3 regions of the Bacillus sp. N5-665 genome follow, and region 2 is predicted to be linked to each of the others. Evidence: riboswitches for the same ligand, from Rfam matches in the RefSeq annotation. Region 2 holds a riboswitch; each other region holds the start of a gene.
What was found. A riboswitch is a leader RNA that binds a small molecule or an ion and turns the genes downstream of it on or off. The one in region 2 is predicted to bind thiamine pyrophosphate.
Positions count from the first base shown of each region.

Region 1: linked by a shared signal. The riboswitch ahead of thiC (phosphomethylpyrimidine synthase ThiC) and the one ahead of MNO09_RS28810 (MTH1187 family thiamine-binding protein) in region 2 are both predicted to bind thiamine pyrophosphate.
Region 3: linked by a shared signal. The riboswitch ahead of tenA (thiaminase II) and the one ahead of MNO09_RS28810 (MTH1187 family thiamine-binding protein) in region 2 are both predicted to bind thiamine pyrophosphate.

Region 1 covers NZ_CP093325.1:279,441-281,716, reverse strand. Annotated here, with positions in the region: gene thiC (phosphomethylpyrimidine synthase ThiC) at 1-1,137, opposite strand, end outside; TPP riboswitch at 1,250-1,365, opposite strand; gene lldP (L-lactate permease) at 1,437-2,276, opposite strand, start outside.
Region 2 covers NZ_CP093325.1:5,106,990-5,109,265, reverse strand. Annotated here, with positions in the region: gene MNO09_RS28815 (methyl-accepting chemotaxis protein) at 1-1,025, shown strand, start outside; TPP riboswitch at 1,087-1,188, shown strand; gene MNO09_RS28810 (MTH1187 family thiamine-binding protein) at 1,290-1,610, shown strand; gene MNO09_RS28805 (ABC transporter permease) at 1,582-2,276, shown strand, end outside.
Region 3 covers NZ_CP093325.1:4,778,726-4,781,001, reverse strand. Annotated here, with positions in the region: gene MNO09_RS27195 (SH3 domain-containing protein) at 1-663, opposite strand, end outside; TPP riboswitch at 933-1,044, shown strand; TPP riboswitch at 1,105-1,208, shown strand; gene tenA (thiaminase II) at 1,291-1,986, shown strand; gene MNO09_RS27185 (ABC transporter ATP-binding protein) at 1,955-2,276, shown strand, end outside.

The sequences.
Region 1 (2,276 bases), 690 kb from region 2:
TTTCCAAGCAATCTTCGTTAATTCACCAAGTGTTTCAAGCTCAGAAAACTGTGCTTCGTCATTTGCATCTGCAATCGAACCTGGACGTAATCCATCTCCAAGAGAGAACGAAACATCATACTGCTTCATAATTTCACATATCTCTTCAAAATGAGTGTATAAGAAGTTTTCTTTATGATGGAATAAACACCACTGTGCCATAATTGAACCACCACGTGAAACGATACCTGTCGTACGCTTTGCAGTAATCGGAATGTAACGAAGTAATACGCCCGCGTGAATCGTAAAGTAATCAACACCTTGCTCAGCTTGCTCAATTAACGTATCACGATACACTTCCCACGTTAAATCTTCTGCAATTCCGTTTACTTTTTCCAGCGCTTGATAGATCGGTACAGTCCCAACTGGTACAGGCGCGTTACGAATAATCCACTCACGCGTCGTATGAATATTTTTACCTGTAGATAAATCCATAATCGTATCTGCGCCCCAGCGCGTTGCCCACGTCATCTTCTCTACTTCTTCTGCAATAGAAGAAGATACAGCAGAGTTTCCGATATTTGCATTGACCTTTACGTGAAAGTTACGGCCGATAATCATCGGTTCTGCTTCCGGATGGTTAATATTCGCTGGTAAAATGGCACGACCTTCCGCGATTTCCTTACGAACAAACTCAGGCTCTACTCCTTCACGAATCGCAACATATTCCATCTCAGACGTAATGATACCATTACGTGCATAATGCATTTGCGTAACATTTGCACCATGCCTTGCTCTAAGCGGCTGGCGATCCATTTGCGGGAAAACAGGCGTATGTTTCGAAGCCACTTTCACACCGTCATCCTCTGGTTTTACTTCGCGCCCTTCGTATGCTTCTACATCTCCGCGCTCCAGGATCCAAGAGTGGCGCGGCGCCTGCAACCCCTTTTCCAGTTCCACTTTATACGCAGGATCTGTATAAGGACCGCTCGTATCATATACACGAATTGGCGGATTCGGAATACCGTTCGTTTCGCTTTGTTCAATCTCGCGCATCGGCACTTTCATACCCGTGCGTGGTCCATCCACATACACTTTCTTACTTCCTGGTAAACTCGATTTCAATTCAATTTGCTCAGCTGAAACAGACTGTTTCATAACCTTTGTTGCCCCCCTGTACGTGACAAGGACGAGATATGGCCAGCGTATGCCAAAATAAAAAGAGCCAGGTCCATAAAAAAATAAGGACCTGGCTCATAAAGACATCATTATGTAAAGCCGTTAACTTCCCTACGCTGGTACGAGCCAGATCAGGTCCAAAGGGTTAAGAAGTTCACACGCTTCTCTCTCAGCCTACGCATACGTTAGGCACCCCTAGTTTATCACTGATTTAATTTTCAATACTTTCTCATCATACACGATAATCTGAAAAATGCAAAGTTTATTTCTTTTGTTATTTATGGAATCATCCACGTTAAATAATATGCCTGTACATACGTCATAATACCAACAATAATTACGAAGAATAAACTATGCTTCACTGTAAATCGGAATAAATCTGATTCTTTTCCAGCAAGTCCAACTGCCGCACAAGCAATCGCAATCGATTGCGGAGAAATCATCTTTCCTGTTACACCGCCCGTTGTATTTGCTGCAACGAGAAGTACTTCAGATACACCGACTTGCTGCGCTGTAATCGCTTGTAAATTCGAGAACAGTGCATTCGCTGACGTATCGGATCCTGTTAAAAATACACCGATCCAGCCTAGGAATGGTGAGAAGAACGGGAATAGTCCGCCAGTTCCTGCAAGTGCTAATGCTAATGTAGAAGATAGACCAGAATAGTTTGCGATAAACGCGAATCCTAATACGAATCCGATAGATAGAATTGGCATCTTAAGTTCATGTAACGTTTCTTTAAATGTTACTACTGCATCTTTTGCACTCATTTTCAAAATAAAGATAGAAATGATACAAGCAATTAAAATTGCTGTTCCCGTCGCTGATAAAATATCTAATTTCAAGATTGCTTCATAAGGCGTCGGTTTATTTACAATTGGTTCTGCTTTCATTACTAAATTGTGTAAGCCTGGAACATCAAACTTAAACACAAGGCTTTCCAAAGCACCGCCTGGAGCAAATAACGCTTTAAAGAAACTTTGGCTCCAAATGACTACCATCACAGTTAAAATAATGAATGGAGACCATGCTTTTACTACTTTTCCTACCGTTAGTTTCGGCATAGATATCGCCGTTGCTGCTACTTCACTATTTGCTTCTTTAGACTGATAGATTTC
Region 2 (2,276 bases):
TCGGTGAAGGTGATTTAAGTATTAAGTTAGAGGAAAGACCAGATGATATTGGTATTATTAATTCGTATTTTAATAATACCATCGAGAAGTTTAAAGGAATTGTAGATAAAGTGAAGCAGACAGCAGAACAGGTTTCCTCATCTTCACAAGAATTGTCAGTGAGTACGAAAGAGAATAGTATGGCGGTTCAAGAAATTGTAAGTTCTATGGTTGAGTTAAGAGCTAGCGCTCAGTCACAAGAAACGTCAGTACCACAGTATTTAGGTATTGTATATGAAATGGAAGATAAGATGGAAGAGATAAAAAATGCTGCAGAACAAATGGCGAAAGAGTCTGAAGGTATGGAGCATCATTCAGTAAAAGGAAATGGTGTTATTGAAAAGACGATGAATCAAATGATTATAATACAAAATGCAGTACAAGATTTATCTTCTATTATGTATTCTTTGGAAACAAAATCAAAAGAAATTAGTGATATAGTAACTGTAATTACAGGTATTTCAAATCAAACTAATTCGTTAGCGTTACATGCTTCTATTGAAGCTTCACGTGCTGAAGCAACCGGAAAGGGATTTGCTGTTGTTGCTGATGAAGTGAGTAAATTAGCAGAGCAGACGGAAGCATCAGCAAAAGATATAGCAAAATTAATAGGGGAAACACAAGCTGAAACGAAAGAAGCTATTGTTTCAATACAAAAAGCTTCAAAAGAAGTAGAATCTGGAATTGAATTTGTTCAAAGTAGTGGTGCTTTCTTTGAAAAAAATTCAAAATCAGCACAATCTGTTACAAATCAAGTTAGAGCTGTTTTTAGCAATTCAAGTGATATATTGCAAAATAGCCAAAATATTGTTCGTGTCGTAAATGAACTATCACATATCGCAAATATGTATGCGAATAGTAGTAGTAATATTGAAACGAGTATGAAAGAACAGGAAATGTCTGTACAAGATATTGCCGAATTAGCGAGTTCTTTAAGATGGCTTTCACAGGAGTTACAAGAGTTAATTGGGGAATTTAAAAGTTAAATGAAATGATTATACATGCTTTTGTTTGTTCAATAAAATAAATCATGCTACAATGAAAACGAATTAAGGACCGGGGAGCCAATTGGCTGAGAGGATGTAAATAAACATCGACCCTCCACCTGATCTGGATAATGCCAGCGTAGGGAGTTACTTAAAGTGATGTAGCATATGTTATTCTATAATAACTTGCATACAAGGCTTTCCTACGCAGTAGGAAAGCCTTTTCTTGTTTTAAAATTTTAATTTTATAAGGGGGATTTTACTATGTCACAACAAGTTACAATGTCATTTTCAGTAGTACCACAAGCAAAAACAAAAGATGTATATTCTGTTGTTGATAAAGCAATTGAAGTTGTACAACAATCGGGAGTTCGTTATGAAGTAGGAGCAATGGAAACAACGCTGGAAGGAGAATTAGATGTACTTCTTGATGTCATTAAACGTGCGCAACAAGCTTGTGTAGATGCTGGAGCAGAAGAAGTGATTACTTCTATTAAAATCCATTATCGTCCAAGCACTGGTGTAACGATAGATGAAAAGGTTTGGAAGTACCGTGATGAATATGCAAAACCAGAAGCAATCTAAAATAATTACAACAATTTGGCTTATCCTTCTCATAGCGATATGGGAAGGATCTGTTTCATTATTTAAAATTGAACCGTGGATTTTACCGAAGCCTTCTGCCATTGTTCAAGAATTAATTGGAATGAAAGATTTACTATTACCGAATACGATGCAAACACTGCAAGAGGTTTTAATTGGACTATTCTTTGCAATTTTAATTGGGACAAGTATTGCAATTATTATGGACGTTATCCCTTTATTTCGTATTTTAATAAATCCGTTGCTTGTTATTTCGCAAACAATTCCAATCGTTGTACTTGCACCGTTATTTATTATTTGGTTTGGATATGGAATGCTACCGAAAGTAATGGTAGTAATACTCGTTTGTTTCTTCCCGATTGCGCTTAGCATTTTAGAAGGTTTTCAAACAGTAGATAAAAATATGTTGAAGTTGTTGCAAACGATGAAGGCAACGAAATGGCAAGTTTACCAGAAAGTAAAGTTTCCAGCAGTGCTTCCATACTTTTTCTCAGGTTTAAAAATTGCAGTTACATATAGCGTAATGGGAGCGATTATTGGGGAATGGCTCGGTGCCAGTGAAGGATTAGGAGTTATGCTTACGAGAGCTACAAAATCCTTTTTAACAGCCCGAGTATTTGGTGTGGCAGCAATTATTGTTATGGTGAC
Region 3 (2,276 bases), 330 kb from region 2:
ATACCAAGTTCCTACAGTTTCCACTACTTGTATTTGTGTACCATTTTGTAATGAACCAAGTAGTGCACTACTTGTACTAGCGTTGCCACGTACATTAAGTTTAGGTGTTGCAACTGTGTATTTCGTATTATTTTGAACTGTGATGCCTTTTACTAAAGGCTGTGAACCATTAGCCACAAATGCTTTTTGTACGTAACCTGTTTTGCCATTATGTAAAATTTTATACCACTCGCCTTGTTCTTCTTGAATGGTAATGAATTTTCCATTTGGTAATACATCTAAAATTGAAGATTCTAAATTAGGTTCAGAACGAACGTTTAATGCATTGGCATTAACGATGTATTGATTATTAGATTGAAGTTTGTTTTTTAGTAGAATAGCATCTTTTTGTACGTAACCTACTTTATTATTAACAGATACTTTATACCAGCCATTAGTTGTTTCAAGTATGTTCACTTTCGTATTAAAGCGAATTGTATCAATTGATGAGCTATTTGCGTTATCTTTTGTATGTAAGGCTACTTGATCGACTTTGACATATCCAGTTTTCACATTAGATAATTGTTCAGCGTTGGCTGTTTGTACATTTGTTTCTCCCATAGAAGGAAGTAAAGAGGCAATTGCGACAGTAGTTGCTGTTAAAGCAGTAGCTTTCATATTCATATAATAGAGACCTCCTCTAGTTGTATAGTTGTAATTTTATTATAGTATAAAGATATAATATAGTGGGTGTATTCACATAAATGTAATATGAAATCAATATAAAAATAAATTTTTTGAGGATAATGATTCCTTTTTATCCGATTAATTAGGATAATAATTTCTAAGATAGAATATAAGTAGTATATAGTTTTGTTATTTTGTTGACAATTGAGAAAATTAAAACAGTTGATGATGTCTTATTACGATGTTATACTGACAGTGATAATTTCATAGTTTGCTAGGAGAGCTGGTGTTGCCAGCTGAGAGTAGGCCGTAAGCCTTTGATCCTTTTCATTACCTGATCTAGATTATGCTAGCGTAGGGAAGCAATTCGGACACTAATAATAAGTCCCCGTTTCTTTGCGTATAGAAACGGGGCTTTTTTGTTTGAAAATTTCATATTGAAACCACTAGGGGTGCTTGTTGTGCTGAGAGAGGAATAATCCTTAACCCTTATAACACCTGATCTAGGTAATACTAGCGAAGGGAAGTGGAGCAACGAATAAATTATAATTTTATTTGCTGTAACCACTTCTTATTTAGAAGTGGTTTTTTATTTAGATATATAAATCGAAAGGGGATAGAGAAATGAAATTTTGCGATAGATTATTAGAAACTGTACAACCAGTTTGGGAGATGAGTCATAATCATCCGTTTGTAGTAGGTATGGGGGATGGCACGTTAGAAAAAGATAAGTTTCAGTATTACATTATTCAAGATTATTTATATTTGTTAGATTATGCAAAGCTATATGCGATTGGTGTTGTAAAAGCAACGAACCCACAAGTAATGGGGAAATTTGCTGAACAAATTGATGGCATATTAAATGGAGAAATGACAATCCATAAACAGTATGCAAAAAGACTTGGAATTTCTATAGAAGAGATAGAGTCTGCAAAGCCATCTGCTAAAAATTTAGCTTATACAAATTACATGATGTCTGTATCTCAAAATGGCACACTTGCGGAATTAATAGCAGCACTTCTTCCATGTATGTGGAGCTACTGGGAAATTGGAAAGCGTTTAAATGATATTCCTGGAGCAAGAGATCATGAGTTCTTTGGTGAGTGGATTCAAGGATATAGTTCTGAAGAATACGGTAACCTTTGTATTTGGTTAATCGATTTATTAAATGAAATGGCAGTTGGAAAGTCTGAAAAAGAGCTAGATCGATTAGAGGAGATTTTCCTATATTCCAGTCGATTTGAATATTTATTCTGGGATATGTCCTATCGTAAGGAGATGTGGGGATTTGAGGAGCAAGAACATACTACAGTTTCATAATGTTTCTTTTCATTATGATGAGAAACCAATCATCAATGAATTAAATGCTTCTATACAAGATAAAGAGTTTGTAAGTATTATCGGACCGAGTGGATGCGGGAAAAGTACTCTATTTCGCCTTATTACAGGTTTAGAAGAAGTAAGTACTGGGCAGATAGAGCTGACAGAAACGAAGAGCCATCCTGTAGGGTATATGCCCCAAAAAGATATGCTCCTGCCGTGGCGAACGATTATTGAGAATGCTGCTCTGCCGCTAGAGTGTCAAGGTGTACAGAAGAAAGAAGCACAAA